Regions from separate parts of the Furfurilactobacillus sp. W61-4 genome, predicted to be linked through region 3. Evidence: a T-box and tRNA genes for the amino acid it is inferred to sense, from the RefSeq annotation. Region 3 holds a T-box; the other regions hold tRNA genes.
What was found. A T-box is a leader RNA that pairs with one kind of tRNA and senses whether it is charged. The one in region 3 lies ahead of leuS (leucine--tRNA ligase), so its partner is inferred to be a tRNA-Leu.
Positions count from the first base shown of each region.

Region 1 (10,295 bases), on a different contig from region 3:
GATATCGTTCCGGCGGACTTGCGATTAATCGAAGTTGCATCGCTTCAAATTGAAGAATCGGCGTTAACCGGTGAGTCAGTCCCCGTCGACAAACAGTTAGCGCCGATTACGGATCCGAGTGCCGGTCTAGGTGACTTAAGTGATTTGGCCTTTATGAACAGTAATGTGACGTATGGGCGAGGCACTGGGGTGGTGGTTGCCACCGGAATGCAGACCCAGGTTGGACGGATCGCCGGCATGCTAGATCGGACGCAAGAACGTAAGACACCGTTACAGGAAAATCTGGCTCACCTAGGGAAAGTTTTAACCGCGCTAATTTTGGTGGTGGCGGTTATCGTCTTTGTTGTGGGGATGATCCGGGGCAATGAAACGTTGGTTAATATGTTGTTGACGGCGATTTCACTGGCGGTAGCCGCGATTCCGGAAGGTTTACCAGCCATTGTCACGATCACCTTAGCACTGGGTACGACAAGGATGGCCAAATTAAATGCGCTAGTACGCCGTTTGCCAGCAGTGGAAACTTTAGGGAGCACCGACATTATTGCTTCCGATAAAACGGGAACGTTGACGCAAAATAAAATGACCGTTGAGAAAGTAATTGTGGATGGCGATGTGCTGGACGCAAAGCAAACGGCTGGGGCAACGAGTAGCGACGACCAGGGCCTGCTAGCTAGTTTACTTTTGTTAAACAACGACACTAAAACAATCGATGGTCAATTGGTTGGTGATCCAACTGAAACCGCGTTAGTTCAATACAATATTGATCATCAGGTAAATCCCGAAGACTTTTTGGCGGCCCACCCCCGGGTGGCTGAAATTCCGTTTGATTCTGATCGTAAATTAATGACGACCGTTAATCAAATGAATGAGGCTAATGATCAATTGTGGGTAACCGTAAAAGGGGCCCCTGATGAATTGTTGAAACGGGTTACTCGTATTCAAAGCAATGGCGAGATTAGCCCAATGACCGATCAGTTGCGCGAGCAATTGCTGACGATTAACCATCAACTGGCGGTCCAAGCGCTGCGGGTATTGGCTTTTGCATATCGACCGGTCAGCACGATTCCGGTCGAGATGGTCAGCGATCAAGTCGAACAAGATTTGATTTTTGCCGGATTTGTCGGGATGATCGACCCAGAACGACCAGAAGTTGCTGGGGCCGTTGCGGAAGCAAAATCGGCGGGAATTCGTCCATTGATGATTACTGGTGACCATGCGGATACGGCAAAAGCGATTGCGGTTCGGTTAGGTATCATTGACGCTAATGATCAGGCTGGTGTCATCACGGGCGCACAGCTTGATGCACTGAGTGATGCTGAGTTCTCTAATCAAGTGGAACAATATTCCGTCTATGCACGGGTGGCGCCTGAACATAAAGTGAGGATTGTCAATGCTTGGCAACAAAAGGGCAAGGTTGTTGCTATGACTGGTGATGGGGTTAATGATGCGCCAGCGTTAAAGGCAGCTGATATTGGCGTTGGCATGGGGATCACCGGGACTGAGGTTTCTAAAGGGGCCTCTGATATGGTGCTAGCTGACGATAACTTCTCCACGATTGTGGTGGCGGTTCGCGAAGGCCGGAAAGTGTTCGCAAATATTCAAAAGGCGATTCAGTACTTGTTGTCTGCGAACTTAGGGGAAGTATTAACCTTGTTTGTGATGACAATGATGGGGTGGCAAATTCTGGCACCGGTGCATATTCTGTGGATTAACCTGGTGACAGATACTTTTCCAGCGATTGCCTTAGGACTAGAACCCGCCGAGAAAAATATTATGCAACAAAAGCCGCGGGGGCGTTCATCAAACTTTCTATCCGGTGGAGTCTTTGGCAATATTATCTATCAAGGGCTGTTCGAAGGTGGCTTGACCTTACTGGTTTATTGGCTTGCTTTGACATTCCCCGTCCACGCTAATGCGACGCAGATGCATGCTGACGCGCTAACCATGGCCTTTGCGACTTTGGGCTTGATCCAACTGTTCCACGCCTTTAACTCAAAATCGATTCATGGTACCATCTTCACCGGTCAATTGTTTAAAAATCGGGCGTTTAACTGGGCTATCCTGGCAGCTTTCATTCTCTTAGCTGCGACGATTGCGATTCCTGGTTTTAATGGTTTATTCCACGTCACAACGCTATCTGGTTTCCAATGGCTGATTGTTTTGAGCGCTGGTGTTGCCATGATTTTGATCGTAGAAGTGGTAAAATCGTTTCAGCGGATGGCGGCGCGCCGTCACTAATTTGATTGATGACAGGAGTAAGACTTTTGAAAAAGAATTTAATGATGACATTTGCACGAACGCTTTCACAGGTGATCGAAGAAACGCAAACGATTCAACAAGGATTGGAACCTTATTATACGAAGTTACGTGAAGCACTTGATCAGGCCCAGCTGGATCAAATTGACGTGGCGAATCTGGCGGATATCAAGGCTGAATTTCAGGATGGAACGGAGCGCTATCGCGGACTTCAAGAGCGACTCCAGCAATTGCAAGCACCGGCTCGCTTTTTAGGGAAGCATCGGAGTCTAGTGACGGCCTATACGACCTATGTCACTGCTTGTCAGGCCATGACTGATAGTATTAACTTGGATCGTCATCAAGTGGACCAAGCACAATTCGATCAAGCTGAGACAGATCAGACTGAGGCGATGAATCGGATTATTCGATTGGTTCAGACTTTAATGCAAACACAAGCATAATCGACGTCAAAATAAGGACGAGTTGCGTATATCTTAATCAGTTTTGATTAGTAGGTGAGTTTGAGACATGACTCATAAAGGTGTCGCGATTTGTGGTTTTGTACACCACGTTTTCATGATGAAGACGTGCCTAGCAATAACGGTAGCACCTTCCAGAATGCGGAGGATGCTACCGTTTTCGCTAGTGTTCACGCTCAATTCGGCGTTATGTCTCACTCTCGCACTTTTAGCGAGTTAGCGTATTAATGAAATTTAGATTTTCGTATTTGCTATTAATCAAGGCAAGGATGCTGTGGCTATTAAGGAAAGGAGCAGCAGATGACAAACGAAGCCTTGCAAACGTTAGTCGAAGAAATTTCTGTGCGGGATTTCGGTCGTCCATTTAAACATCAGGCCATTTTTAATGCTCGTTTACGGTCGACTGGCGGTCGGTATCATTTAGCAGATCATCACATTGATATCAATCCGCGAATGATTAATGATTTTGATCAAGAAACCCTGATAGGTGTTATTCGTCATGAGTTAGTCCATTATCATCTCGCACTGGCAGGATTGCCTTACCAACATCGGAGTCATGAATTCAAACAGTTGCTAGCGCAAGTTGGTGGCTTGCGTTACGCACCGGCGCCAAAGCAATCAGTTAAATCTAAGCACTCTGGGCGGCGGTATTATTATCATTGCCAGAAATGTGGTCGTCAATTTATTCGGCGTCGACGGGTTAACCTTGAACGGTATGCTTGTGGTTATTGCGGTGGCCGTCTGCATCTAGATGAGTTGGTTCGCGACGTGAAGTAGCCAAGCACACTGAATTTTGATGAATGGCATCCCAGCAGACGGGATGAAGTGTTCTGACTCAGCTTTACACGCGGGTGTAAAGCTTGGGTGTCAGAAGCTTACGATTAATCGAGGCGTGGTCCTAGTAATGATAAAATGGTTAGTGGGTTGATAGTGAACGATGTTGCAAAAGGATCATCTGCCACCGGTCCACGTTGCCAACCTAACCATCGGTCGCCACTAGCGAATTAAAATCAACCGTTGCCTTCAATGAGAATATTTGATAAACTCTTTCTTGTTGATGCGGCCATGGCGGAATTGGCAGACGCGCAAGATTAAGGATCTTGTGATCCCTTCGATCATCCGAGTTCAAGTCTCGGTGGCCGCATAAAAAAAGCAGCTTCATTCCTGATTTCAGGTGATGAAGTTGCTTTTTTGGTGCTTGGTTAATTTGTCGTAGTAAAATCAAGATCAAATTTTGATTGACCGAGACCGGGATCGACGTGCAGTTGTTGAAAGTTAATTTCATACACAACTAAGGTCGAACCAATGGCATCCCACACACTTTGATAATTAGGAATCAGTTCAAGATAACGCGGTAGCAAGTCGGCCATCGTTTTACTTGATGGAGTGATATGCACGTTGTGGGCGCGGATAAACGGATTATTAGGGGTTCCAGTAAATGGAATTGTCGTTAATGATGCATTAGCATGGTCAGCATATAAAGTGAGCGCATGGCTACCTCGAACAGAAGAAAAGTACATTTTTGCTGGTTCATCCGGAAACCACACAAAGTTGATGACTTTAACGTCGGCTTCATCCTGAAATGAAGTGGCTAAAGCGATCGTATTTGTCGTCTGGTAAACTTGTTGGAGTTGATCTAATGGGTTCGACATCGTAAAATTCCTCACAATCTGGTTTAATTGAATCAATTCTAATGAAAGCTGGCAAATTTTGCTAGTTGTTGAGCTTTTGTCGAGCTACACCAGCTTGTTGTCTGCGCCTAGCCCAACCCGATCAATTGGCAAAGAACGCCAACTGCTCAGGCTCCGCTAGTGCTCACCACCACCCAGCTGGTTTCGCTCTGAGATGTTTGTCGAGCTGGCGCTGGTTACCGCAACCTTTAAGAAAAGCTTCAGTCTAGAATAAGAGATGTGAAAGCTTGCGTGATGGTTTACAATAAATTGAAGTTTAAAAAACAAAATCGTTAATTACCATGGGGGATCATGAGATGAATAACCAGCCAAATGAGAACAATATGGATTCGCGCATGCAACGCCGCAGTGCAAATCGGCAAGGACCAAAGCAGCCGAAACAACATGGCTCACGGCGTTGGCATCCATGGCGATGGTTTTGGGGGATTATTATTCTCTTGTTGCTCGTGATTGCCGGTTTTGGTGCAGTTGCCTATCACAATATTAATTCGGCCACGAGTAAGGCATACAAGTCGGCCGGAATCACCAAAGCGCGTGACACGAAGGCAGTTTTGAATTCCAAAAAACCGATTTCAATTCTATTTTTAGGAACTGACACAGGGGCTCTGGGACGTTCTTATAAGGGACGAACCGATACCATCATGATTGCGACGATTAACCCACAAACTAAAAAAATGCTGTTGGTTAGTTTACCTCGGGACACGATGACTGATATTGCCGGCTACCCAGATGAATCACCCGCTAAAATTAATGCGGCTTATGCTTATGGTGGTGTTGGCACGACGATTAAAACCGTTCAGAATTTACTAAATGTGCCTATCGATTACTATGCTATGTTGAACATGGGTGGGCTGGAAAAGGCCATCAATGAAGTGGGTGGTGTGACCGTGACGTCACCACTGTCTTTCTCTTATGAGGGGAGTACCTTTGAAAAAGGACAAACCTATCACATGAACGGGGCAACGGCGTTGAAGTTTTCGCGGATGCGTTATGATGATCCACAAGGGGATTATGGGCGCCAAACCCGCCAACGGTTGGTTGTGGAGGCCCTATTCCGAAAATCGATTGCCGTTCAAACGGTCCTGAATTCGAGCTTTTTGAATTCAATTTCTTCGCAATCACAAACCGATTTGACGAGTTCAGATTTAGTTAAGTTAGCGCAGAATTATCGGTCAGCGACTAAAAATATTAGTAGCGACCATATGCAGGGCCAAGGTCAGATGATTAACGGACAATCCTTTGAAGTTGTCGGCCATAGCGAAAAACAACGAGTAACGAATGAGTTGAGAACGAGTCTTGATTTAAGTGCGAAAACGGATGAATGATTGAAATGAATTAGATGAGCCGTTGATCAACCAAAAAACGCCACTTTTCTTCTAAACAACGTCTAGAAGAAAAGTGGCATTTTTGGTTGTTAATTAGCCTCGATCGATAACTTGAGTTGGTGGTGTTCAGTATGCTTAAAGTGAACTTACCAACTTGCTTTGCGTACACCAGGAATCTTACCTTGCAGAGCAAGTTGCCGGAAATTAAGGCGGGAGAGGCCGAAGCGACGTAAGTAGGCATGCGGACGACCGTCGATTTGGTCACGCCGGTGAATTCTAACAGGTGAGGCATTTTTAGGCAATGCGGCTAACCCAGCATAATCTTTTGCCGCTTTTAAAGTTGCCCGTTTTGCTGCATATTTTGCAACAGTTGCTTCAATACGTTGTTCTTTAATGATTTTGGATTTTTTAGCCATTTACACGACTCCTTTACGATAGTTTTTTGCTTAAAGTGTAATAGTTACTATTTAGTATACCAAATCAACTTACAAAAAGAAAGAGGAAAAGTCTAAGATTATTCATGATTACAAGACGCTAAGATGTCCTGTCTAGGATACCAGCAAAATTAAGAAAAAGATTTTCTCTGAACTCACATTGAGACAAAAAAGTTGATGAACTTTGACGACATGAAAATGCCTTTCTATCAACCTGTCTAGTCCATTTCAAAGAAAGGCACGCCGGGTCAGCGATTTTTTAACTTGATGTAAGCGCTTTACTAGGCTATGCTAGTCACGTGCTGAAGAGTTAATTGCCAATTAGAATCGAGTCATTTTTGTTAGGCATCGAAAAAATTTTCATTATTTTCTGGAAGCGCTTTTTTTGGCAGTTGACTTGCGCTATGATACAGTTATTCCCGAGTCGTCAATAAGTTTGCGATTAATGAACGACTTTTGAATAACGACCAAGCGGAAGGAGGTTGACGCAATGCTCGCTATCGTGCTAGCCAGTCATGGTGGCTTCGCTGATGGGATTAAGGAATCTGCCGATATGATTTTCGGTAAGCAGGAAAAAGTCGTCGCAATTCCATTTACCCCTGATGAGGGACCTGACGAGTTGCAGCGTAAGTTCGAAACTGTCGTGGACGGTTTCGAGACAGACGATGAAATTTTGTTTCTTGTGGATTTGTGGGGTGGCTCGCCATTCAACATCGCTAGTCGGTTGGTAACTGAGCAACCAGAACGAATGGCCTTAATTACAGGCTTAAATTTGGCGATGCTGATTGAGGCATACACAGTTCGCAACCAGTCTCTTGAAATGGTTATTCCACATTTAGAGGAGATTGCTAAAGCTGGCGTAAAGCACCTAGACCAACATTCATTAGAGCAGGAGGCCGAATAAATGACGATGGAAATCCGCTTAGCACGCATCGATTCACGTTTGCTGCATGGTCAAGTGGCCACCGTTTGGACGAAAGCCATTGCTCCAAATCGGATTATGGTCGTCTCTGATGGTGTGGCGCACGATAATCTACGAAAGACATTGATCACTCAAGCGGCTCCGCCGGGAGTAAAAGTCAATGTTATTACGGTCGATAAACTCACTGAAATTTATTCTGATGAGCGCTTCGACGACGTACGCGCCTTTCTATTGTTCGAGACACCACAAGATGTGTTGCGCGCAGTAAACGGTGGCGTCAAATTAGCATCGGTTAATATTGGTAGCCTAAGCTTTACGGATGGCAAAACAATGATTACTGATGCGATTGCAGTGGGTCAGGATGATGCACAGACTTTCCACCAACTGCACGATGATGGGGTTACTTTGGAAGTTCGTAAAGTGCCAGGAGATCACCCACAGGATTTAATGACCCTTCTGGAACAACATGGCTTCTAGTACATCATCACACTAATTAACGGTATCAAATTATATTTTTAGGAGGGACACTCATGGTAGGTATTATCTTAGCCAGTCATGGTGGCTTTGCTGAGGGCATTTACCAATCAGGTGAAATGATCTTCGGCAAGCAGGACAATGTCCAAACAGTCACCTTGCTGCCAAGCGAAGGCCCGGATGATGTGCATGCCAAGTTTGAAAAAGCAGTCGCCAGTTTTGACGATCCAAGTCAGGTATTACTGTTAATCGATCTTTGGGGTGGGACACCATTCAATCAGGCCAGCAACCTCTTTGAGGAACATAAGGATACATGGGCAATCGTCACCGGGATGAATTTGCCGATGGTGATTGAAGCTTATGGTTCTCGAATGACGATGGATTCAGCCCAAGAAATTGCGGCGCACATCATCGAAACAGCTAAGGATGGGGTTAAGGCAAAACCTGAGTCGTTGGTTCCAGCAGCCCCGGCCGCTTCAACTGATGACAATCAACCTAAAGCTGCCATTGCGCCAGGAACGGTGCTAGGCGATGGTCACATCAAGTTTGCGTTGGCTCGGGTTGACTCCCGTCTATTACATGGGCAAGTTGCCACTGCTTGGACGCGTTCGGTTAATCCGACTCGGATCATTGTAGCTTCTGATAATGTGGCTAAGGACGCATTACGGAAGAATATGATCGTTGAGGCAACACCACCTGGTGTAAAGGCAAACGTGATTCCAATCGACAAGTTTATTGAAATCACTAAGGATCCTCGTTTTGGGTCAACGAGAGCTCTAGTCTTATTTGAAACACCAGAGGATGCTTTACGAGCGATTGAAGGTGGCGTCGATATCAAGACGTTAAATATTGGGTCAATGGCTCATTCAGCTGGTAAAGTGGCCGTTTCTAATGTTCTGTCATTAGGGAAAGAAGATATCGAAACCTTTGACAAACTTAAGGCGGACGGCGTGAAGTTTGATGTTCGCAAAGTGCCAGATGATTCTTCCGCAAACATGGATGAAATTGTCGAAAAGGCACGTAAAGCCCTCGCAAATAACGCATAACGCATTCACATAGAAAAGGAGGATTCTCAGATGTCTGCTATTTCGATGATTTTAGTTGTAATCGTTGCATTCTTTGCCGGCATGGAAGGGATCTTGGATGAATTTGAATTCCATCAACCTGTCATTGCCTGTACGCTGATTGGATTGGTTACAGGTCACTTGGCCGCCGGATTAATTTTAGGTGGTTCGCTACAAATGATCGCCCTTGGCTGGGCCAACATTGGTGCGGCTGTCGCCCCTGACGCTGCCTTGGCATCCGTTGCATCTGCTATTATTTTGGTTCAAGGTGGTCAAGGAACGAAGGGTGTCGGTTCAGCGATTGCGATTGCGATTCCGCTGGCCGTGGCTGGTTTATTCTTAACGATGATTGTTCGTACGATTACGGTGGCGATCGTCCACTTGATGGATGCGGCTGCCGAAAAGGGTAATTACCACACCATCAATTTCTGGCAAATTGTATGTATTTGTTTGCAAGGTCTGCGAATTGCGATTCCAGCCGCTTTGCTATTAGTTATTCCGGCTAGTCAAGTGCGGGCAATGTTGGAATCAATGCCTGCATGGTTATCCGATGGGATGGCGATTGGTGGTGGCATGGTGGTGGCCGTTGGTTATGCCATGGTTATCAACATGATGGCTTCCAGTGAAGTTTGGCCATTCTTCGCCATTGGGTTTGTCATTGCTGCGCTTTCTGACTTAACTTTAATTGCGATCGGGACATTAGGCCTTTCATTAGCTTTGATGTACTTGAAGTTAGACAGTGGTCACTCCGATAACGGGGGTGGCGGTAGTAGTAATACTGGTGATCCACTCGGCGATATCCTCGACGATTATTAAAATTAAGGGAGGAAAACGAACATGGCTGATAACAAAATTACGCTAACTAAACGTGATCGTTTGCATGTTGCTTGGCGTTCCACCTTCATTCAAGGGTCATGGAACTACGAACGAATGCAAAACGGTGGCTGGTGTTATTCTTTAATTCCAGCATTGAACAAATTATACAAAAATAAAGAGGACCGCGTGGCCGCTTACAAGCGTCACTTGGAATTCTTTAACACCCACCCATACTTAGCATCACCAATCATCGGGGTGACATTAGCCTTGGAAGAAGAACGGGCTAACGGTGCTGAAGTGGATGATGTTGCGATTCAAGGGGTTAAAGTTGGGATGATGGGACCGTTGGCAGGGGTTGGTGACCCAGTCTTCTGGTACACGGTTCGTCCAATCGTGGGGGCGCTTGGTGCCTCATTAGCCCTAGGTGGAAACATTCTTGGCCCAATCTTATTCTTTGTTGTTTGGAACTTAATTCGTTGGGGATTTATGTGGTACACCCAAGAATTCGGTTACCGGGCCGGGTCACGAATTACTGAAGACCTATCTGGTGGTTTGTTACAATCCGTTACCCGTGGTGCTTCAATGATGGGGATGTTTGTCATTGGTGCCTTGATCGAACGGTGGGTTAACATTAAGTTTGTCCCAGTGGTTTCACAGATTAAGCAACAAAAAGGGGCTTATATCGAATGGGATAAATTGCCTAAAGGACCAAAAGGGATTCAAGAAGCGTTGACCCAATATAACTTGGGCAAGGGGTTATCACTTTCCAACGTTAAAGTTACAACTTTACAAGATAACTTGGATCAGTTGATTCCTGGTTTAGCAGCATTACTGTTAACTTTCCTATGCATG
Region 1 covers NZ_BAAJNZ010000006.1:16,182-26,476, forward strand. The annotation lists gene AC27FN_RS08160 (cation-translocating P-type ATPase) at 1-2,238, shown strand, start outside; gene AC27FN_RS08165 (hypothetical protein) at 2,265-2,699, shown strand; gene AC27FN_RS08170 (SprT family protein) at 3,018-3,494, shown strand; tRNA gene AC27FN_RS08175 (tRNA-Leu) at 3,777-3,861, shown strand; gene AC27FN_RS08180 (pyridoxamine 5'-phosphate oxidase) at 3,920-4,369, opposite strand; gene AC27FN_RS08185 (LCP family protein) at 4,705-5,733, shown strand; gene rpsN (30S ribosomal protein S14) at 5,880-6,149, opposite strand; gene AC27FN_RS08195 (PTS sugar transporter subunit IIA) at 6,658-7,071, shown strand; gene AC27FN_RS08200 (PTS sugar transporter subunit IIB) at 7,072-7,566, shown strand; gene AC27FN_RS08205 (PTS sugar transporter subunit IIB) at 7,620-8,609, shown strand; gene AC27FN_RS08210 (PTS mannose/fructose/sorbose transporter subunit IIC) at 8,640-9,443, shown strand; gene AC27FN_RS08215 (PTS system mannose/fructose/sorbose family transporter subunit IID) at 9,465-10,295, shown strand, end outside.
Region 1: it encodes a tRNA-Leu, which carries the amino acid that the T-box ahead of leuS (leucine--tRNA ligase) is inferred to sense. The anticodon was not compared.

Region 2 (10,295 bases), 110 kb from region 3:
CTGCCAAGGCTGAAACGGTCCGCAATACGATGAGCCAGATTCATCAAATTGTGGAAAGTGGTTTGATTCAAAAAACGATTGATTATTTCGAACAAGAGGCCACCGAAAAAGCAGCTGATGATCAGACTGAAAAATAGCGGTGATAGTGGACATTTACCTGCGAAAACGATAAACTAAGTGACTGTAAAACACTTCTTAGAAACTAGGGAAATCATGACTAAAGACGAGATTTTTAATAAAATTGCCGATATTATTGACGATCGCTTTGAGGTCGATCGAGACAAGGTTACTAATGACCTGAATTTTCGAAGTGACCTGGACGCGGACTCAATTGATTTTGTGGAGTTTATTATGGAGCTAGAAGATACATTTGGCGCCGAAATTTCCGATGAAGATGCTGAAAAATTGAGCACGATCGGACAAGTGGTGGATTACATTTACAACCATCAGGATAAAGCTGAGTAATAGTAAAAACCGCCGGTAAGGCGGTTTTTTTAAGACAAAAGGAGAACTATTTTGATACCAGGATTACAAGCAGAACTTGCCAGTCAGTTTGATATTCACTTTAATCGTCCTGAATTACTGGATGAAGCCTTCACTCAGGCAAGTTATGTCAACGAACACCCCCATCAAGGATTGAAATTTTATGAACGGATTGAATTTTTAGGTGACGCTGTGTTGCAGCTCACCGTGTCAGAATATATTTATCGGCGGTATCCAGAAATGCCACAAGGTAAGTTGACCCGTTTACGAGCGGCCATGGTTCAGGAAGCTAGCTTTGCGAAATTTGCGCTAGAGTGCCATTTTGATCGTTATATTCGGCTTGGTAAGGGTGAAGAAAAAGAGGGTGCCCGTCACCGTGCGTCATTACTTTGTGATATTTTTGAATCTTTTGTTGGCGCGTTATATTTGGATCAAGGCAAAGATGCCGTGGTGGCGTTTATTAGTCGGGTGATTTTTCCTAAACTTGATGCGGGATGGTTTGATCACGCGATTGATTATAAGACGGCGTTACAAGAGTGGTTACAACGGGATGGTGACGTGCACATTGAATACGATTTAGCCGCCGAAACCGGACCAGAAAATGATCGTGACTTCACGATGACGGTGGCCGCTGCCGGTGAAATTATCGGTCAAGGCACGGGTAAATCAAAGAAGATTGCGGAACAATCAGCGGCTTTACAAGCGCTGACTAGTTTACGTGGCCAGCAAGAAACCTTAGTGGATCATGGTCGCGATCAAGCTGACAATTAATGATGTAACGGATGGTGTGCATGAAACTCAAGACGCTAGAAATCAGCGGCTTTAAGTCATTCGCTGATAAGACAAAAATTGAATTTATGCCGGGAATGACTGGAATTGTTGGGCCTAACGGGAGCGGTAAAAGCAACATCATCGAAGCAATTCGATGGGTGTTGGGCGAGCAATCAGCTAAAGATCTGCGTGGTAATAAGATGAGTGATGTGATCTTTGCTGGGGCGGCTAACCGAAAGCCTTTGAATCGTGCTGAGGTCTCGATCACGTTTGATAACACGGATCACTACTTGAAAAGTGACTTTAGCGAGGTCAAAGTGACCCGTCGTTTATTTCGAAATGGCGAAGCAGACTACTTAATCAACGGTCAAGACTGTCGATTGCGAGATATTTTAAACCTGTTTATGGACACCGGATTGGGCCGAGAATCCTTTTCAATTATCAGTCAGGGTCGTGTTGAGGCGATCTTTAATAGTAAGCCTGAAGACCGTCGTAGCATTATCGAAGAAGTAGCTGGTGTTTACAAGTACAAGCAAAACAAAGAAAAAGCGCAAAAAGAGTTAACGACGACGAGCGAGTATTTGGATCGCGTCAATGATATCATTGCTGAATTGGAGAGCCAGTTAGAGCCGCTGGCGGAGCAAAGTGCATTAGCAAAAGACTATTTGGCCCAGAAACAACGTTATGATCAATTAGATCAATCGCGATTAGTCTTGGAAATTCAGGCGAATCGGACGGCTAAACAGACAGTAGATCAGCAAATCACGCGGGCTAACCAGCAAGTCAGTGATTACGAAATCAAGGTTAAAGAACAAATGGCCGAGGTTGATGAGCGCAAGCAACGGCGTGCCGAATTAACCACGACCAAAGATCAGTTACAGGACCGATTGGTTCAATTGACTGAACAGGTGGCAACCTTAACTGGTCAACAAGCAAATGTCGCGACACGCACCCAGTTTCAGCAGCGCCAACTAGCAGAGTTGAACGCTAAGAAACAAGAAGTTGTTAAGGCGTTAACTAAGTCACAGGCGGAATTGGCGCAACTGTCAGCGACCATTGATGAGCAGACAGACGCCGTGAATAATGCCCAAGCGACTGTAGCGGCTTTAGCAGGGGATAAGCTAAAGCAACAACAAGCGAAATTAACAGATCGCTTATCCGCGTTACAAGATGAATATGTTTCGATCATGCAAACGGTGACGACTTTGCACAATGAACGCCAATTTTTGGTCCGTAGCCATGAACAGGGTAGCCAACAACAAAGCCGGTTAACGGAACAAACACATAAGTTGACCACCCAGGTTGCCGATATTGAACAACAGCTCAACACGACTGCTGAACAAGTCACGGCTGCCAAGATTGATCACGATCAGCTGCAGGACCAATTAGAAAAAGCTAGACAACAGCATCAATTGTTAAGTCAGCAATTTGATCAAGAACAAAAGAATTGGTATAACGCACTCAATGTACAGCAGCGAGCTAAAGCGCGAGCTGAGAGTTTATCGGCGGCAAATAGTGATTATGCAGGCTTTTATCAAGGGGTCAAAGCGATTTTAGCTCATCGCCAACAATTCACGGGACTGGTGGGACCAGTGGCTGATTTATTGACCGTTCCACAGTCCTTAACGAAGGCCATTGAAACAGCGCTGGGTGCGCAACTGCAACAGCTGGTCGTTAAGGACGAACAGACAGCGCGTGATGCTGTTCATTACTTGACCCAACAACGCGCAGGTCGAGCAACATTTTTACCGCTGACAACGATTCATGGTCGAACATTAATTGCATCACAACTAGCGCCATTGCGATCGATGACCGGATATGTCGGTTTAGCCAGTGAGTTGGTGACCTATCAAACACAGGTTCGTCCCGTCGTGGATTATTTACTTGGCACGACGATTGTGGCAACTGATTTAGATGCAGCCATTGCAATCGCCAAGCAAGGTGGCCATCGTTTTCGGATTGTGACCCAAGATGGTCAAGTGATGAATGCGAGTGGTTCCATCACCGGTGGGGCTAATCGTCATCAAACCAGTGGCCTGTTGAGTCAGCGAGCAGAAATTGATGAGCTCAACAACGCTATCGATAAAATGCAACAAGAACTTCGTCAGCAAGAACAGTCGCTGCATGAGCGGCAACAACGGTTGGATGACAGTGCAACTGCTGGCGCTAAATTACGCGACCAAACCGATCAGGCTGCGGGAACTTTACAACGTTTGCAAGGGCAAGCAACCTTGATTAATGAGCAGCTAACGGTCGCTAAACGGCGGCTAGCTGCGAGCCAATTGGAGCAACAGCAGCAAGGGCTAGATGCGACTGATTTTCAAAGTCAGCTGACACAAAACCAGGCCAAAACTGCCGAAGCGGAAGCTCGGCTGGCACAGCTAACTGAGCAGAGAAAACAAACTCAACAGGATCTGACTGCTTTAAGTGCGGACGTGGATACTAAACGATCGCAACGACAAGAAAAGCAGGAGTGGCTAGCGGCTGCTCAGGCCGAATTAGCTGCTAAGCAACGCGACCAAAAACGGGTGCAGGCCCAAATTAAAGAGTGGCAGCGGCAAGCAGCAGACCTAAGCAACCAGGTCGTGGCATTAACAGATGACCATCAAGCAGCTGGTGCAGATTCGCAAACCACGAGCCATCAGTTGAAACAAGCAGAAGCGAAACGAGACACGACCGAGCAAAAAATTCAGCGAGTTAGCGACGAGTTGACGGGTTTAGCTGAGATATTGGTTCAGTCAGAAGCAGATTTAACGCGTCGGCAGGAGCTTCAACGGGCTGCTTTGAGTGAAATGAACGATTTCAGTGCGCGGCAATCACGATTAGCAACTTTGCTAGATAACGATCTGACGCAATTGAGTGAAACGTATGGGTTGAGTTTTGAAGCCGCTGCTGAGGCATTGGCTGATTTGCCAATTGACGCGATTAAAAAACAATTGAAATTGCTAAAACGAGGTCTCGACGAGATCGGGGATGTTAACATTGGGGCAATCGATGAATACCAGCGCGTTTCCGATCGCTACGATTTTTTAGCCCGCCAACAGTCCGACTTGGTCACAAGTCGTCAACAATTGGAGACGACCATGGCGGAAATGGATGAAGAGGTACAAACGCGTTTTAAAGCAGCTTTTGATGAAGTGGCCGCGGCTTTTAGCGAAATCTTCGTCAAAATGTTTGGCGGCGGTCAAGCTCGATTGCAACTAACCGATCCCGAAAATCTGCTGACGACAGGGATCGACATTATGGCACAACCACCTGGCAAAAAATTCCAAAGAATGAGTCTGTTATCTGGTGGTGAACGCGCACTTACGGCGATCACGTTATTGTTTGCCACCTTAGTCGTGCGTCCAGTCCCATTTGCGATTTTAGATGAGACAGAGGCAGCCTTAGACGAAGCCAATGTTAGCCGATTTGCCCATTATCTAAGAGATTTCGGTGGTGAAACGCAATTTATCGTGATCACGCATCGTAAGGGGACCATGGTGAATGCTAATCTGCTTTATGGGGTGACCATGCAGGAATCTGGGGTCTCAAAGATGGTGTCAGTTTCATTGGATGACTTGGCTGATGATGCGTCGTAATGAATTAATTAAAATGCTAAAATAATCGGGAAAAGTAGGTGATTTGATGGGCTTATTTGATATTTTCAGAAGACGTAAAAATGATGAAAGCGCGGCCGACGCAGCTTCAAAATCGACAAGCGAGCCGTCCAGTACGGTCGCATCGGCAAGCGCTGAGTCGGCCCAATCGCTTGAGTCGACAGTATCCGATCAGCAAATTGAACCAGATTCAAATAGTGGTGCAACAGCGAATATTGCTGGAAGTGAGTCGAATTCAGAAGCTGCGACCGAATTAAGTTCGTCAGTAGTGAACACTAGCAGTCAGTCCGCTGAAGTATCAGTGTTATCAGCGACGGAAATGGTGCAAGAGGAAGCTGTCAGCACGCCCCCTTCCTTGACCGCGCGGCAGTCCGTTGCTGATTCATTGTCTGCAGCTGCCAAAGTCATTCAGTCCCAGGCTGATGTGGCAGTCGCCGATCAATCGGGTGACGCTGAATCTACAGTTAAGGCCACGGTTGAGACGAGTGATAGTTCGGTAGAAACGGTTTCAACAGCAGTCGCTGAGAATGAGCGTCAGGCAAATGACGAAGATGGTAGTCATGAAGGATCAACTGACAGCCAGTCAACTGATGCCGAACTTTATGATAAGGGATTGGCCAAATCGCGGCGGACTTTTGGTGACCGGTTAAACGCCTTTTTAGCGAACTTTCGAAGCGTTGACGAGGACTTCTTTGAAGACTTGGAGGAGACCCTCATTGGCGCGGACGTAGGCTTTAATACGGCAGTGACGATTACGGATCAGCTACGTGATGAAGTCCGCTTGAAGAATGCCAAGAAGCAATCAGATGTCGAAAACGTCATTATCGAAAAATTGGTTAATTTGTATGATGCAGAGGGAAATGGTGAGGATAATTCGGTTAACTTTGCCAAAAATGGTCCAACAGTCATTTTCTTTGTCGGTGTCAATGGAGTGGGGAAAACCACAACCGTTGGTAAAATGGCGAATATGTATAAGCTACAGGGCAAAAAGGTTTTGTTAGCCGCTGCAGATACTTTTAGAGCGGGTGCGATTGAACAACTGCAAGTTTGGGGGCAACGCGACGATGTGCCGGTGGTTGCCCTGCCTGAAAAGAGTGATCCGGCAGCAGTTGTTTATGATGCCGTTCAGCGGGCTAAACGAGATAATGTGGACATCTTGATGGTTGATACAGCCGGACGTTTGCAAAATAAGGTTAATTTGATGAACGAATTGGCCAAAATGAAACGTGTGTTGAGCCGGGAGATTCCTGACGCCCCTCATGAAGTCCTGTTAGTCTTAGATGCGACTACTGGTCAGAACGCTTTGAATCAGGCCAAAACTTTCGGTGATGCCACTGATGTGACGGGGATCGTGTTGACGAAATTGGACGGTACCGCTAAAGGTGGTATTGTTCTGGCGATTCGCAATGAATTACATTTACCCGTTAAATTCGTGGGCTTAGGTGAGCAAGTGAATGATTTGCGGCCCTTTGATCCAAGTGAATTTGTTTACGGCTTATTTAAAGATCTCATTACTAACTAAATTGGGTGAGCAAAACGGTCCCGGCTGGTAAAGTCAGGACCGTTTTTTCTACAAGAGGCGAGAGAGATTCCGGTTAGCCACGAAGATATGCAAGAATATTCCGCTGATAGGGCATAAATTCAGGGGTGATGCCTTTATGTCTTCTTCTAGCTCAGCGATTGTTGTCAGGAACTTTTCAAATGGCATTGTTTTAAGCGGCGGGCCGCTGAAGATGTAAATGAGCTCTCGGTCAAATGAATCTCAAAGAAATCCGGTAAAGACGAAGTGCTGTCTGTCACAACGCGGCAGTAAAATAACCATAACGGGAGTAAACTGTAGTGAAGATGGTCGGTATTTGATTTTGAAAGGGGATGTCTCGAATGATTGACTACAGTAAAGTAGATCCTAACTTTGATCGATTTATTATGCATGCGAAAGATGTAGCTGTTACTCACCCCAATGTTTCAAAAGAGGCTCGTCAAAAACAGGTCGAAACCCTAGCGAGACTGGAAAAAGAAGATAAAGAGAAATCTAAATGAAATACAATCTTATTTAAGCGATGACTGCAACAAGTCACCGCTTTTTCTTGAATGCAGGCCGAATAAAGAACAACTGAGACGTTTTCCAAGACCCTAAATGCGAGAACGGAGCCAAAGATTATGTCAGAAGAAACAACAGAAAACACTGAGGTAGAAACTCTTGAAACGCCGGTAGTTGATTCTGATCGGGCGGTTGCGCAAGGAAACTGCCGATAAGAAGAAGTGGTAGCTTGCCGAAATGCGCAACAATTGTGTTAGCCAACGTTGATCTGTAATTGTCATTGTGTACGTCTCACTTGATGTGGGCATCATACGAACAAACGTTCCGGAATAGCAAGACAAAAAAGTACCAGTTCCTGACATCAGAGTAATAGGGAACAGGTACTTTTTCTATTTTAATTCGTTCTTCTTAACGGATTTACCGGTGAAGTTCACCATTCCAGAGTTCTTCATTGATATGTCGATAAAATGCTTCGGTGGCGGGAATTCTAGGAATAACTACGCCTTTCATCGACTTTTGAACCGAATCAGCAGTTCTGGTATTTATTACATTAAATTTCGTGCGTTTATTTTTCATATTATTTCTATATATAATTAACCCGCCCAAGTTGCGAACAAAAGTTGAGATAAGTTTAAGGTGGGCGTTCCGATATCGAAACGCACTCAATTTGATGAATCTCTATGAAATTTTGAACAAATAAAAAATGCGTATAAACGCTGGTGTATCAACGTTTATACGCATTTTTACAAGGCTTTAAAAACCCATTCGATTGCCCCTGGCTGGGTTCGAACCAGTACTCACCGAGGTGAACAGCGACCTGAACGCTGCGCGTCTGCCAATTCCGCCACAGGGGCATGAAACAATTGAGAACTCTCAACAAAGTAATAGTTTACACGACCGGCTCGAACACGGCAAGCGCTGCCATGAATTTCGTTTAATTATTTTTGAATTCATATTGTGTTGACTTTTATATTATACTCCGTATAATATAGTCATATTCAAAGTTGGCTAGTCAGGCCTAACTAAATTAAAGTAATGAGGAGGCGGTGGCATGAGTATTCAAGTTAGCAGTGAGTTACTTGATGGCATGGTGCTAGCGTTGCTAGATCGTGAAGATCTATATGGATATGCACTCACGCAGCAAATTCAGGTCTCGATTTCTGTTTCAGAGTCAACAATGTATCCCGTCTTACGGCGCCTAAAAAAAGAGGCTTGGTTGACCACGTATGATCAGCCCTTTCAGGGACGTAACCGACGATATTATCAGATTACTGATGCGGGTAAAATTCGACTGGGCGAAATCTTACACGAATGGACGGCTTACAAGGTTAGTTTAGATCGGATTTTTAATCCGTTGGCAACGCCGTCGACAGATGAACGGGGGGATATTGATGACAAATGAAACATATTTAATTGAACTGCAGCGGCGCCTACACGGATTGACCGAGGAAGAACGCGCTGATGTCTTAGATTTTTATACGGAATATATTGAAGATGCTAATTTAACGGATGGTGACGAAATCATCGCTAAGCTTGGTACGCCAAAACAATTGGCGCGTAAGGTGTTAGCAGATTATTCAATTAAAGAAAATGAGACTGCAGAACAAAAAGGTGAGCGGCGTAGTCCTCGGTCAAATGCGACAATGGTCTGGTTGATCATTTTGGCAGTATTATCAACGCCGGTCACGATTCCGGCGGCGATCGGCATCATCTTAATTCTCTTGCTGGTTATATTTATGGCAATTTTGGCGGTTGGGCTGGCAGTTGTTTTGGCAATCACTTTATTAGCGGCTGGTCTGATGGTGGCTGGGGTATCACTTTACACTGGTTTTTGGCTGTTGGGCAGTCACGTCTTTATTGGGATCGCCTATATTGGCATTGGCTTAACTGGACTCGGTGGCGCTTTAGTCCTGATGCCATTGTTCTATTATATTGTGCGCTGGCTCATTCAGATGATTGCAAACTTCATTCAGTTTGCCTATCGCAAGTTTAATAATCGTCGACAACAACCGCGAGGGGGGCAATCCGCATGAAACGAACGTTAAAAATTGGTTTAGTTATTTTAGTGACTGGTTTAGTCTTAATGGCAATTGGAGCCATGACGCACAGCTTTAAAAGCGTGACCTTTAACGATCAACATCAACCAGAGCTAGTGCACGTGAAGACGTTTGATCGAAAGGTGAAATCATTCAAGGTGCTTGATGTCAATTTAAAAAGCAACCAGCTCCGGATCAAGGAAGGCGATAGTTATCGAGTGCAGGTTCGCAGTAATGCCAAGGCGATGCCACGGGTTACAGTTAAAAATCAACGCTTGGTCATCGAACAAACTAAGCATGATAACTCGACTTCTGGTTGGCATTTTGGGTCCGATGGCAATGACATGATTGGTTATAGTTTTAGTGGCGGACGCAGCCAACTGCCGGATCGAACGGTGGTTGTCACGGTCCCACGAGGCACAAAATTGGATCAAATTAAATTAGTCAACCGAGACGGGGACCTGCGGTTGACGGATATTCAAACAAATAAACTGACAATTCGCACGGATAGTAACGTTAGCTTGGAGCACGCCACGGTTGGTGAAGGCATGCGACTAAGTACTGGCGATGGCAATATTTACTTGCAGCAGATGAATCTCACAAATCCGCAGCTGACAACTGACGATGGTGACGTTGCTTTGAAAGACGTTTGGTTAAATCAAGCGACGGTTCAACTGACGGATGGGGACTTTCGGATGCGTAATGGCGGAATCACCGGGATTGTAAACGTTAATAATCAGGATGGTGATAATACGGTTGTCGGTGCAGATCGTGGTAAAGGCTATATTTTACATGGTGCTGATAATAATCGTTTGTTCGATCAGCATCGTGAAGACGGTGGCTTGTTACAGCAAAACGAAACCAATAATGATCGCCTGCAATTAACTACCAATGATGGCGATAATTCCGTACAATGATGTTGAACGTTGTTGATTTATGCTAGTTGGGAGGTATAACGATGAAAAAACATTTAACTAAATCTAATGATCGTGTTTTAGCGGGCGTTTTTGGCGGAATTGCCGAATACTTTGGTTGGGACGTGGCGCTAACAAGGGTCATTGGTAGTATTTTGATACTTTGGTCAGTTGGAACCGGTTTGATTGCCTATGCGATTGCAGCATTAGTGATGCCTGAGCCGGATGGCACACATTTTTCAGCGACTGACCGGTTTAATTCCCAAGCTGACACACATCATGAAGACACTTTTGATGGCGAATTCACTGATCCAGATCGACCTCATCATGATGATAAGTAACCAAGTCTAAAAAGTACGTGGTGCCATTAACCTGAAAGTGACAAAAATGAGGCCGTCTCCCGTGATTGCGGAAGACGACCTCATTTTTTATCGAACGATGTAAATGCTGG
Region 2 covers NZ_BAAJNZ010000001.1:521,734-532,028, reverse strand. The annotation lists gene plsX (phosphate acyltransferase PlsX) at 1-137, shown strand, start outside; gene acpP (acyl carrier protein) at 214-465, shown strand; gene rnc (ribonuclease III) at 517-1,254, shown strand; gene smc (chromosome segregation protein SMC) at 1,275-4,835, shown strand; gene ftsY (signal recognition particle-docking protein FtsY) at 4,882-6,375, shown strand; gene AC27FN_RS02600 (hypothetical protein) at 6,735-6,893, shown strand; tRNA gene AC27FN_RS02595 (tRNA-Leu) at 7,665-7,748, opposite strand; gene AC27FN_RS02590 (PadR family transcriptional regulator) at 7,946-8,296, shown strand; gene AC27FN_RS02585 (DUF1700 domain-containing protein) at 8,286-8,927, shown strand; gene AC27FN_RS02580 (DUF4097 family beta strand repeat-containing protein) at 8,924-9,847, shown strand; gene AC27FN_RS02575 (PspC domain-containing protein) at 9,889-10,185, shown strand.
Region 2: it encodes a tRNA-Leu, which carries the amino acid that the T-box ahead of leuS (leucine--tRNA ligase) is inferred to sense. The anticodon was not compared.

Region 3 (10,295 bases):
CGTAGGCTCGTTTATTACGGGTCGGGTCATTACCAAGCTAACGCCACAGCGAATTGTGGGCATTAGCATTGGGATTGTTTTAATCGGTGCCGTTGCGCTAGTTCTACTGCCTTCTCAAAGCGCCTTTTGGGTCTTTCTAGTGGTCTCGGCCGAATTGGGTGTCGGTTTCGGGATTAGTATTACGACGACAACGGTAACAAGTCAGCATTTAGTCGACCCAGTTAACATCGGGATGGCGACCTCGTTTAATACGCTGGCACGAAGTCTGTCTCAGACAGTCATGCTCGCTATTTATGGGATTGTGATGAATGCCAGCTTAGCTCATGGTGTGGCTGCCCATCCGGGAGTCAAACTCAGTCAATTGAACGCGCTGATCAATCCGGAAACGGCTCAGCAACTGCCAGCTAAAATTTTACCAACGCTACGATCAATTATGGGCAGTGGGGTTCGTCATGTCTTCATTGTCGCTCTGATATTGGTCGTCTTAGCAGGGGCTTTGAATCTGTTGGATCGGCCGCAACATGCGAAAGCTTAATTGCCTGCTTAAACATTAAGATAGCGATGCTATTGGTTAAAGAGCTGGTCAGATTTGGCCTAAAAAATAAAGCCTTCCCAATTTGGGGAGGCTTTATTCGTATAATCATTCAGTTAAGTCGCGTCGCCGATACGCTGTGCGGGCCAAAGAATAGATAGCGAGAGATCAGGAGTTCAGCTAAGGCAAGACTGGCACCAGCAACCACATCACTTGGAAAATGAACCCCCAAATAAACGCGGCTTAAACAAATCGTGATGATCAGTAAGGTCAATAATGCATTAAAGACGGCCCGTAATGCAAATCGGTCGACATATAGGTTACATAAGATGATGAGGGAGCCATACATCAAAGTGACATTCATGGCATGACCACTGGGGAAACTGAAACCGCCTGCCGTCACTAAATGCAGAATCAAGGGTCGTGGTCGAGCAACTAGGTGTTTGATGAGCGTGTTTACCACTAACGCCAAGACGCCTACATTGATTGCAAAGAAGAGGGCCCCTTGCATTTTTTGTCGCCACCACAGGCCTAGTGAAAAAACGATCATCACCACTAGAGTAAATTTAACATTGCCTAACCGAGTGATGTTACGGAAAAACCAGGTTCGTTCGGGCGTAACAGGTTGGCGAATTAAATGAGTCAACCCTTGATCGAATGTATGTAACAGTGGTACGCGTAGCAGCAGTCCGGTTAGCAAAATGAAAAAGATCAGTGAACCGAGGCCGATGATCAGCCAGCGGAATCGTTGCCAGCGCATTGAAGTTGTTTGATTAATGGAAAATCACCGCCGATTGATTGAAGTGAGTGTTGTTCATTATAACATGACTCACACCTTGAGATTAGTTGAAACGTACAGGTTGGCTGATTTTGAATAACATCGTGGCCATTTGATCTAAAGTTAAACTAGTACTCGTCCAAGGCTGCACTCAATCACTCACCAAGGCAAACGTTAGCTTTTCTTCGAGCAACACACGCTTGTTTTTCCTAGTTTGAACTGCTATGCTAAGACCATTCTTTTAAACAGTTAACGGGTGCGGATTAGTAAATGATGGCTTTAATGAAGTGAGCTGGCGGATGGTGCAAGCCAGTTTAAAGTCAACGTTGAACTCACCGCTAAAACCAAAAATGCTGAAGCTAGGTGGTAGGCATTTTCGCAGGTCGGCGTTATTGACTTTGAGGGTTGTCAGACAGTGTGAGTCTGACAAAAGATAGGTGGTACCGCGGAAAATTCCGTCCTATTAACTGCTTGGTGGCAGTTAATAGGACTTTTTTTGTGTCGAGGGACTTTGCGTTTAATCCGCAAGTCGAGCCCCACCGCTGGTTCCTAGCTTTTTGGGTAACGTTAACGAACCGTATAAGGAGGCTACTATGCCATACGATCATCGAAGTATTGAAAAAAAGTGGCAGAAATACTGGGAAACAAACCATACATTTAAGGCCAAGGATGGCGTAGATCAGCCTAAATATTATGCCTTAGATATGTTCCCTTATCCATCAGGACAAGGACTACACGTTGGCCACCCAGAGGGGTATACCGCAACTGACGCAATGAGTCGCCTAAAGCGGATGCAGGGTTTTAATGTGTTACATCCAATGGGATGGGACGCATTTGGTTTGCCTGCTGAGCAATACGCATTAAAAACCGGCCACAATCCCAAAAGTTTTACCGATCAGAATATTGATGTCTTTCGCAAGCAGGTTAAGTCCCTGGGATTTTCGTATGACTGGGACCGTGAGATCAATACGACTGATCCGGAGTATTATCGGTGGACGCAATGGATTTTTGAGCAACTTTACAAACGCGGTTTAGCTTATGAAGACGAGATTATGGTGAACTGGGCGCCTGATTTCATGGGTGGAACCGTCGTCGCCAATGAAGAGGTCGTTGATGGCAAAACAGAGCGCGGTGGCTATCCGGTCTATCGCGTGCCAATGCGACAGTGGGTTTTGAAAATTACGGCGTATGCTGATCGTTTGTTAGACGATTTAGATGATTTGGATTGGCCCGAAAGTATCAAAGAACAGCAGCGTAATTGGATTGGCCGTTCAGAAGGTGCTAGTGTATTTTTCGAGGTTGCTGATCAAAGCGACACAACAAAAATCGAAGTCTTTACGACTCGTCCGGATACTTTATTTGGTGCGTCATATCTTGTTTTAGCGCCCGAGCATGACTTGGTTGACCAAATCACAACAGCTGATCAGCAGGCTGCAGTCAGTGATTATCGCCAGCAGATCGCTTCTAAGTCGGATTTGGAACGGACGGATTTGAATAAGGATAAAACGGGTGTCTTCACCGGTGCCTATGGTATTAACCCGATTAATGGCGAACGACTACCAATCTGGATTGCTGATTACGTGCTGGCTTCTTACGGGACCGGTGCAATTATGGCTGTTCCAGCGCATGACACACGTGACTTTGATTTCGCTAAAAAGTTTGCCTTACCAATTAAGCCAGTTATTGAAGGTGGCGATGTGACGGAGGCAGCTTATACAGGCGATGGCGTCCATATAAATTCAGACTTTTTGAATGGGCTAGATAAACAAACGGCCATCAATGCGGCGATTGACTGGTTAACAGAACATCAAGCGGGTGCTAAGAAGATCAATTACCGTTTGCGGGACTGGATTTTCAGTCGCCAGCGATATTGGGGCGAGCCGATTCCTGTGATTCACTGGGATGACGGGGAAACGACGCTAGTACCGGAAGATGAATTACCATTAACATTGCCAGACACCGACCAACTGGAACCATCGGGAACTGGTGAAAGTCCATTAGCAAATATTGAAGATTGGGTCAATGTGACGGACAAAAATGGTCGTCATGGTAAACGGGATACGAATACGATGCCACAATGGGCTGGCTCGTCCTGGTACTTCTTACGCTATATCGATCCGCACAATCAACAGGCACTGGCTGATCCGGAAAAGCTAAAATATTGGCTGCCAGTTGACTTATACATTGGTGGTGCCGAACATGCGGTTTTACATTTACTGTATGCCCGTTTTTGGCACAAGGTGTTATATGATTTGGGTGTGGTACCAACCAAAGAACCATTCCAGAAGTTAGTCAACCAAGGGATGATTCTCGGAAATAATCATGAGAAGATGTCCAAATCCAAGGGTAACGTGATTAACCCAGATGACATTGTCGACAAATATGGAGCCGATACGCTGCGGTTGTATGAAATGTTTATGGGACCACTGGAGGAATCTAAACCATGGAGCGAAGATGGCATCAATGGTGCCTACAAGTGGTTACAACGGGTCTGGCGTTTGATGATTGATGATAACAATCATCTGCGCGATCGAGTCACGACGATTAATGATGGCCAGCTTGATAAGGTTTATCATGAGACGGTTAAGAAAGTCACTGAGGATTATGAACGTATGCACTTCAATACTGCCATTTCCCAGATGATGGTCTTTGTAAACGAAGCGCATAAAGTGGATGATTTACCTGTACCTTACATGGAAGGCTTTATTAAACTGTTAGCACCATTGGTACCGCATCTTGCTGAAGAGCTGTGGCATTACTTCAATGAATCAGAAACCATCGCTTATCAGCCGTGGCCAACGTACGATCCAGCCAAATTGGTAGAACGGACGGTAGAAATCGTGCTGCAAGTGAATGGTAAGGTGAAGAGTCATGTGACAGTGGCTAAAGATATCAGTCGTGAAGAATTAGGCGAGCTGGCCTTAGCGGATGAACATATGCAGAAGGCACTGGCCGATAAAACCGTTCGCAAGACGATTGTTGTGCCAGGTAAGATTGTCAATGTGGTGGCAAATTAATTGATTTTTGTGAACGACTACATTTAAGGGGCGGACGTAACCATTGTTTTTTGGGTGGTTGCGTCCGTTTTTGAATATAGAATAGATTCAGCCGTATTGTGAGTTCTAACTGATTTAGTCATGCGGTTATCGTTGAAATCATTCAATGAAACTTCGTATAATAAATAGGCTGTGTAACTAATTGTGATTTTACTAAAGCTGACTTTTTTCGTGTCATCGTTGGCTTAGTCGCGGTACACTATAACTTCAATGGAACCTGACTCTAATTAGAATTGAGATTGTTATGTCAAAGAAAGATCCAACATCAACTGAAGCGCAACCGTTGCCAACCCGTAAACAATTTCGGCGGCGAAAAACCCTCAATAGTTTGATGGGCCATTTTCATTTAGGAACCTCAGCTGGTCAATCAACCGCTGCTGAAGATGAGGGACAATCAACGGCTACTAATCCTAATAATGAAGCACAGCCGGTCACGGACCAATCCCAGCCCACCACAAGTTCACCCGCAGCAGAATCTGCTAGTGGATCAGTGAGTTTGGCTAGCGAAACAATTGGTGAAGATGCATCGGCCGCGATATCGATGGCCTCGTCAATGACTGTCACGACTGAGCAAGCGAGCCCTGCTGAGGCAACGTCGACGACAGCCACTGACCGACCGGTTCCGCTTGAGGCATTAGTGAGCGCTTCAATGGCTGGGCAAGGTGGCGAGCAAAATCGGCCCGGCAAGGCCGCTGAAGTAGCGCCAAAATCTGCTGATTCTCAGCGGCAAGTGGCCGATAAATCAATTGACCAGTCGCTGAAGGACCCGGTTGTTAAACCGGTGCGGGCAGCGTCATTTTCTGATGAACAATCCCCAGTGACAGTAGTTGATCAAGACGTGGTGGAAGCTGACGAAGACCTAGCCGCAATTGTTGAAAAACCAGGGTTTGAAGCTGGCGCCGTCTCTGACCAGGAACAGATTTTGCGTGGTACCGGCTGGATGACGGCCGCTAGTATCACCTCGCGGATCTTGGGCGCGTTGTACATTATCCCTTGGGTGATTTGGTTTGGCAGCTTTTATAACCAAGCCAATGCTTTATTTTCTAAGGGGTACAACGTTTATTCGATCGTACTCATGATTTCTACGGCGGGGATTCCAGCGGCGATTTCAAAATTGATTGCGCACTATAATGCGCTCAACGAATATGGCATTGGTTTTCGTTTATTCAAACGAGGGATGATGCTTTCCTTGATTACGGGCATCATTGCGGCTGTGATTTTGTGGGTCGCTGCCCCGCTTAACTTACTGACGACAGGCGACCCCAACGTGATTCCGGTATTGCGGTCGTTGACGTTGGCCGTGTTTGTCTTTCCAACTTTATCTATGATGCGCGGGATGTTTCAGGGTTACCACATGATGGCACCTAGTGCGGTATCGCAATTTATTGAGCAGTTGATTCGAATTATTTATATGTTACTGACGGCTTATTTAATTATGGAAGTGGGGCATGCACCTGCCCAAAATTGGCCACGGGCTGTCGTTCAATCTACGTTTGCAGCCGGATTAGGGGCCATTGCCGGAATCGGTGTTTTAGTGTATCAAATGTGGCGCTATCGAGGTTATTTTAGAACCAAAATTGCCAACTCACATGACGGACTAATTATTTCGACCCCCCAGTTGTTGAAACAAATTGTGTGGCAGGCAATTCCTTTTACGATCGTGCCCAGTGCCATCGCAATTTACCAATTGTTTGATCAGATGACATTTTTCAAGATCATGCATTTAACTTCAAACCTTAGTTACAGCATGCAAAACACGCTGTATGCATTTTTTGACTTCAATGCAAATAAAATCATTATGATTACGGTTTCTTTAGCTTCAGCATTAGCTGCAACTGCGATTCCAATATTGACGGAAGCTCATACGTTAAAGGATCAAAGTGGTACCAGTAACCAAATCAATTTTACATTGCAGTTGTTTAGTTTCATCATGATTCCGTCTGCATTGGGGATGGCGGCCATCTCGGTGCCGCTATACACGTTCTTCTACCGTTATTCGTTGCCGGGTTCAATTGTGCTAGAGTTTTCAGCCTATCTATCCATTCTGTTTGGGCTCTTTACAGTATTGTCGACCATTATGCAAGGCGTTGATCAAAACCGAGCGGTGATTTGGTACTTGGTCATTGGGTTAATTGTGAAGATGCTGCTTCAGTTCCCATTAGTTGCCTTGGCGGAACCACTTGGACCATTGCTGGCCACTGCCATCGGTTTTGGGGTTTCTTGTTGGTTGATCTTGCGTAATTTAGATCACCACTTTAGCTTAGACTGGGAAGGATTATGGCATCGCTTAAATCAAATTATTGTTTACGCACTGGCGACTTTTATCGTGGCACGGTTGACAGTCTGGGGCCTAGATCACGTCTTAAATACCCAATTTAAATCGCTAGCCTTTGTTGAAGTATTGTTGGCGACGATGCTTGGTGGTGGCGTTTACGTCTATCTAGCGCTGCGATCGCACTTAGCTGATGCGATGCTAGGTGAACGAGCTGCCAACTTACGTCAACGATTGCACATTAAATAACTGGTCAACCAAAAGGAGGCTTCATGGCCACGTCAATGCGAATTGATCGATATTTAACTGAAATGCGCGTCGCTACCCGTCGGCAAACGCGCCAATTGATTAAAGCCGGGCATGTCAGATTGAACGAGCAATTAGTCACTCAGGCGCGTCAAAGTGTTGATCCAAATGGTGATGTCGTCACCGTGGGGGGCGAACGGGTCATTTATCAACCGTTTGTGTATTACTTGATGAATAAACCAATTGGCGTCGTTACCGCAACCACTGATGGTCAGGCAACGACAGTCATGAATCTAATCAACGCGGCCGATTTTCGCGATGATTTGTTTCCCGTGGGGCGCTTAGACAAGGACACGACCGGGGCGCTCTTAATTACGAATGATGGCGAGTTGGGACACCGCTTGACGAGTCCCAAACATCACGTTTTAAAACGGTATCGAGCCACGATCACTGGCACGTTGTCGGCTGATGACGTTGCCAAAGTTGCTGCGGGAATTACCTTAAAAGATGGGACGCAGTTGAAACCTGCTACGCTAGCCGTTGGCGATCAGGACTTAGCGCTAAATCAGACCACGATTCGGCTGACCTTGGCGGAGGGCAAATATCACCAAGTTAAACGGATGGTGGGGTCTTTGGGACAACGGGTGGTTGCCTTAGATCGAGAAGCGTTTGGACCGCTAACGATTGGGACTGGCGGCCTATTGCCGGGTCACTATCGGGCGTTGACAGAAGAAGAGTTAGCGGCGACCAAACGAGCTGCTAATTTAGAATAAGATGAATTGGCTTTAAAAAAGTGGCTGCTGAAGTCGATTAATAACGAGCCAAAAAGCGAACCTCAATTGATGACATTGTCATCAGTTGAGGTTCGCTTTTATGTGAGTGCATTGTCCTGTATTTTCTGGTGGATAACAGGATGTCTGTGAAATTGAGCAGCGTTGGCCCGGTATTTAAATTGGCTAAGCTTAAGCTTGGGGGAGAGAATATTGCTTCATATACCAAGGAATTTCTTCACTGATTTGGGTCGGCAAGACGACGTAAGCATTGTGAGCTAAATCATCTGCAATCTGGCTGTGGATAAACACAGCTGATAAGACGGCATTCAATTGATTGGCAAATTGGGCGGTGAAGCCACCAACCATACCAGCTAAGGTATCCCCCATACCACCTGTCGCCATCGCTGGTGTCCCCCCAGGATTTTCAAATGTTTGATCTTTAAATAGCACTTGGGTGTGATGCTTTTTTAAAACGATTATGCCACCGAGTTGTTGCGCTAAGCGAGTGTTGTTGGCGGCTGTTTGTTGGGAAATGGTCAGACCTGATAAGCGCTGCCACTCCATCTCGTGAGGGGTAAAGATTATTTTTGCTTGTGGCAATGGTAGATCGTGGCTTGCGATTAGGTCAATCGCAGATCCATCAATGGTTACCGACTGTTGCGCACTGACAGTTGCAAAGACAGCTTGTAAAATCTTTAAACTAGCATCATCTGTGCCTAACCCGGGACCAATGACGACACTGTTAGCAGCTTCGGTAAGTTCACGCAGCAAATTTAATTTGTGAAAATCAACGACCATCGCTTCTGGCATTCGCGCATGCAGTGCCGTAATATTCAGCGGATCGGTGAGCGTGGTTGTTAGGCCGGCCCCAGCATAAATTGCGGCGGTCGTGGCCATAATGATCGCCCCACCATAACGCGCATTGCCACCAATTAACACGACACGGCCATAAGTTCCCTTGTGACTGTCCGCCGGTCGTGGCCGGATTGTTTGTCGAAGAATTGCTTCAGTAATCGGTTGAATTGCCATCGTCAAGCACCTCTTTCATCACGACTTTATGTCGAGTATAGCATTCTCAGTCATCATGACCGTGTTTAGCACTTAATTTATGCTAAACTATGGCATAATGATGAAAAGAAAAGGAGCAGGGTAAATGACAGATTGGCAAGCAGAAGTAGCACAACGTAAAACAGATTTGATGACCGACTTACAGACGATGTTAGAAATTCCTAGTGTGCGTGATGATAGTAAGGCCACCGATGACGCACCACTTGGGCCGGGACCAAAAGCCGCTTTAGAAACATTTTTAAGTTTGGCTAAGCGTGATGGTTTTCGAACCAAGAATATTGATAATGTGGTTGGATATGTAGAGCTTGGTGACCCAGATGCTAAAGAAACACTGGCTGTTTTGGCGCATGTGGATGAAATGCCAGCTGATACTGGTTGGGATACTGATCCGTTTACACCAACCTTAAAAGATGGACGTTTATATGCTCGGGGTGCTTCTGACGATAAGGGCCCCGGAATGGCCGCTTATTATGGATTAAAGATTGTGTCCGAACTCGGCTTGCCCCTCAAGCGCAAGATTCGTTTTATTATTGGGACAGATGAAGAATCCGATTGGACGGGGATGAATCGTTATTTTGAAGTTGAGCCAGCGCCAACCTTAGGCTTTTCACCAGATGCAGAATTCCCAATTATTAACGGCGAAAAGGGAAATATCACGTTGAAAGCAACGTTTGACGGTGGTCAAGAGGCTGAGGCCGATAACACGTTAATTTCCTTTGTGTCCGGTGAACGAGACAATATGGTGCCCGCCCAAGCGGATGCAGTGGTGGCTAGTGGCGACAATGAGGCCTTGGTCAGTGACTTTACGGCCTTCTTAGATCAGGCCCCTGTCACTGGTGAAGTGACCATCGAGGAAGATGGGGTTCACCTGCATGTCGACGGGAAGGCTTCTCACGGCGCGATGCCTGAAAATGGGATCAATGCCGGGACTTACTTAGCGGCCTTTTTAGCTGGCCAAACTTTCACTGGTGCAGCAATCGACTTTTTAACGTTCGTGCGCGACGATGTTCACGATGATACAGTCGGTGCACATCTAGGTGTTGCCATCACTGACGCGGTCATGGGTGCTTTGTCACTGAACATTGGGATTTTACGCTTTGCTGGACAAGCAGGTCAGGTAACTTTGAACTTCCGCTATCCTAAGAATACGACTGCTGAAGCACTCACTGATGCGGTGGTAAAGGCTGCTCAAGCGCACAATGGCACGGCTAAAGCTGGTCGGGCGATGGTGCCACATTACGTGGACGCCGAGGATCCGATCGTTAAGACCCTGTTAAACATTTACCACGAACAGACCGGCTTACCAGCCAAAGAAGAAGTTGTTGGCGGTGGCACGTACGGTCGGTTGATGAAGCGGGGCGTTGCCTTTGGTGCCATGTTCCCAGATACACCTGATACGATGCACCAACCCAATGAATTTATTCCGGTGGACGATCTATACCGAGCTGCCGCGATTTACGCACAGGCCATTGCTGAATTAGGTAATCAAACGGATGCTGATTAGTTTGAAATTTTTACCGGGCTAGTCACCTTAATAACAAAATAAATCCCCCACAACCGGCTTAGCTTC
Region 3 covers NZ_BAAJNZ010000001.1:630,863-641,157, reverse strand. The annotation lists gene AC27FN_RS03205 (MDR family MFS transporter) at 1-535, shown strand, start outside; gene AC27FN_RS03200 (phosphatase PAP2 family protein) at 645-1,292, opposite strand; T-box leader at 1,554-1,776, shown strand; gene leuS (leucine--tRNA ligase) at 1,904-4,327, shown strand; gene AC27FN_RS03190 (putative polysaccharide biosynthesis protein) at 4,611-6,887, shown strand; gene AC27FN_RS03185 (pseudouridine synthase) at 6,923-7,657, shown strand; gene AC27FN_RS03180 (NAD(P)H-hydrate dehydratase) at 7,847-8,680, opposite strand; gene pepV (dipeptidase PepV) at 8,811-10,229, shown strand.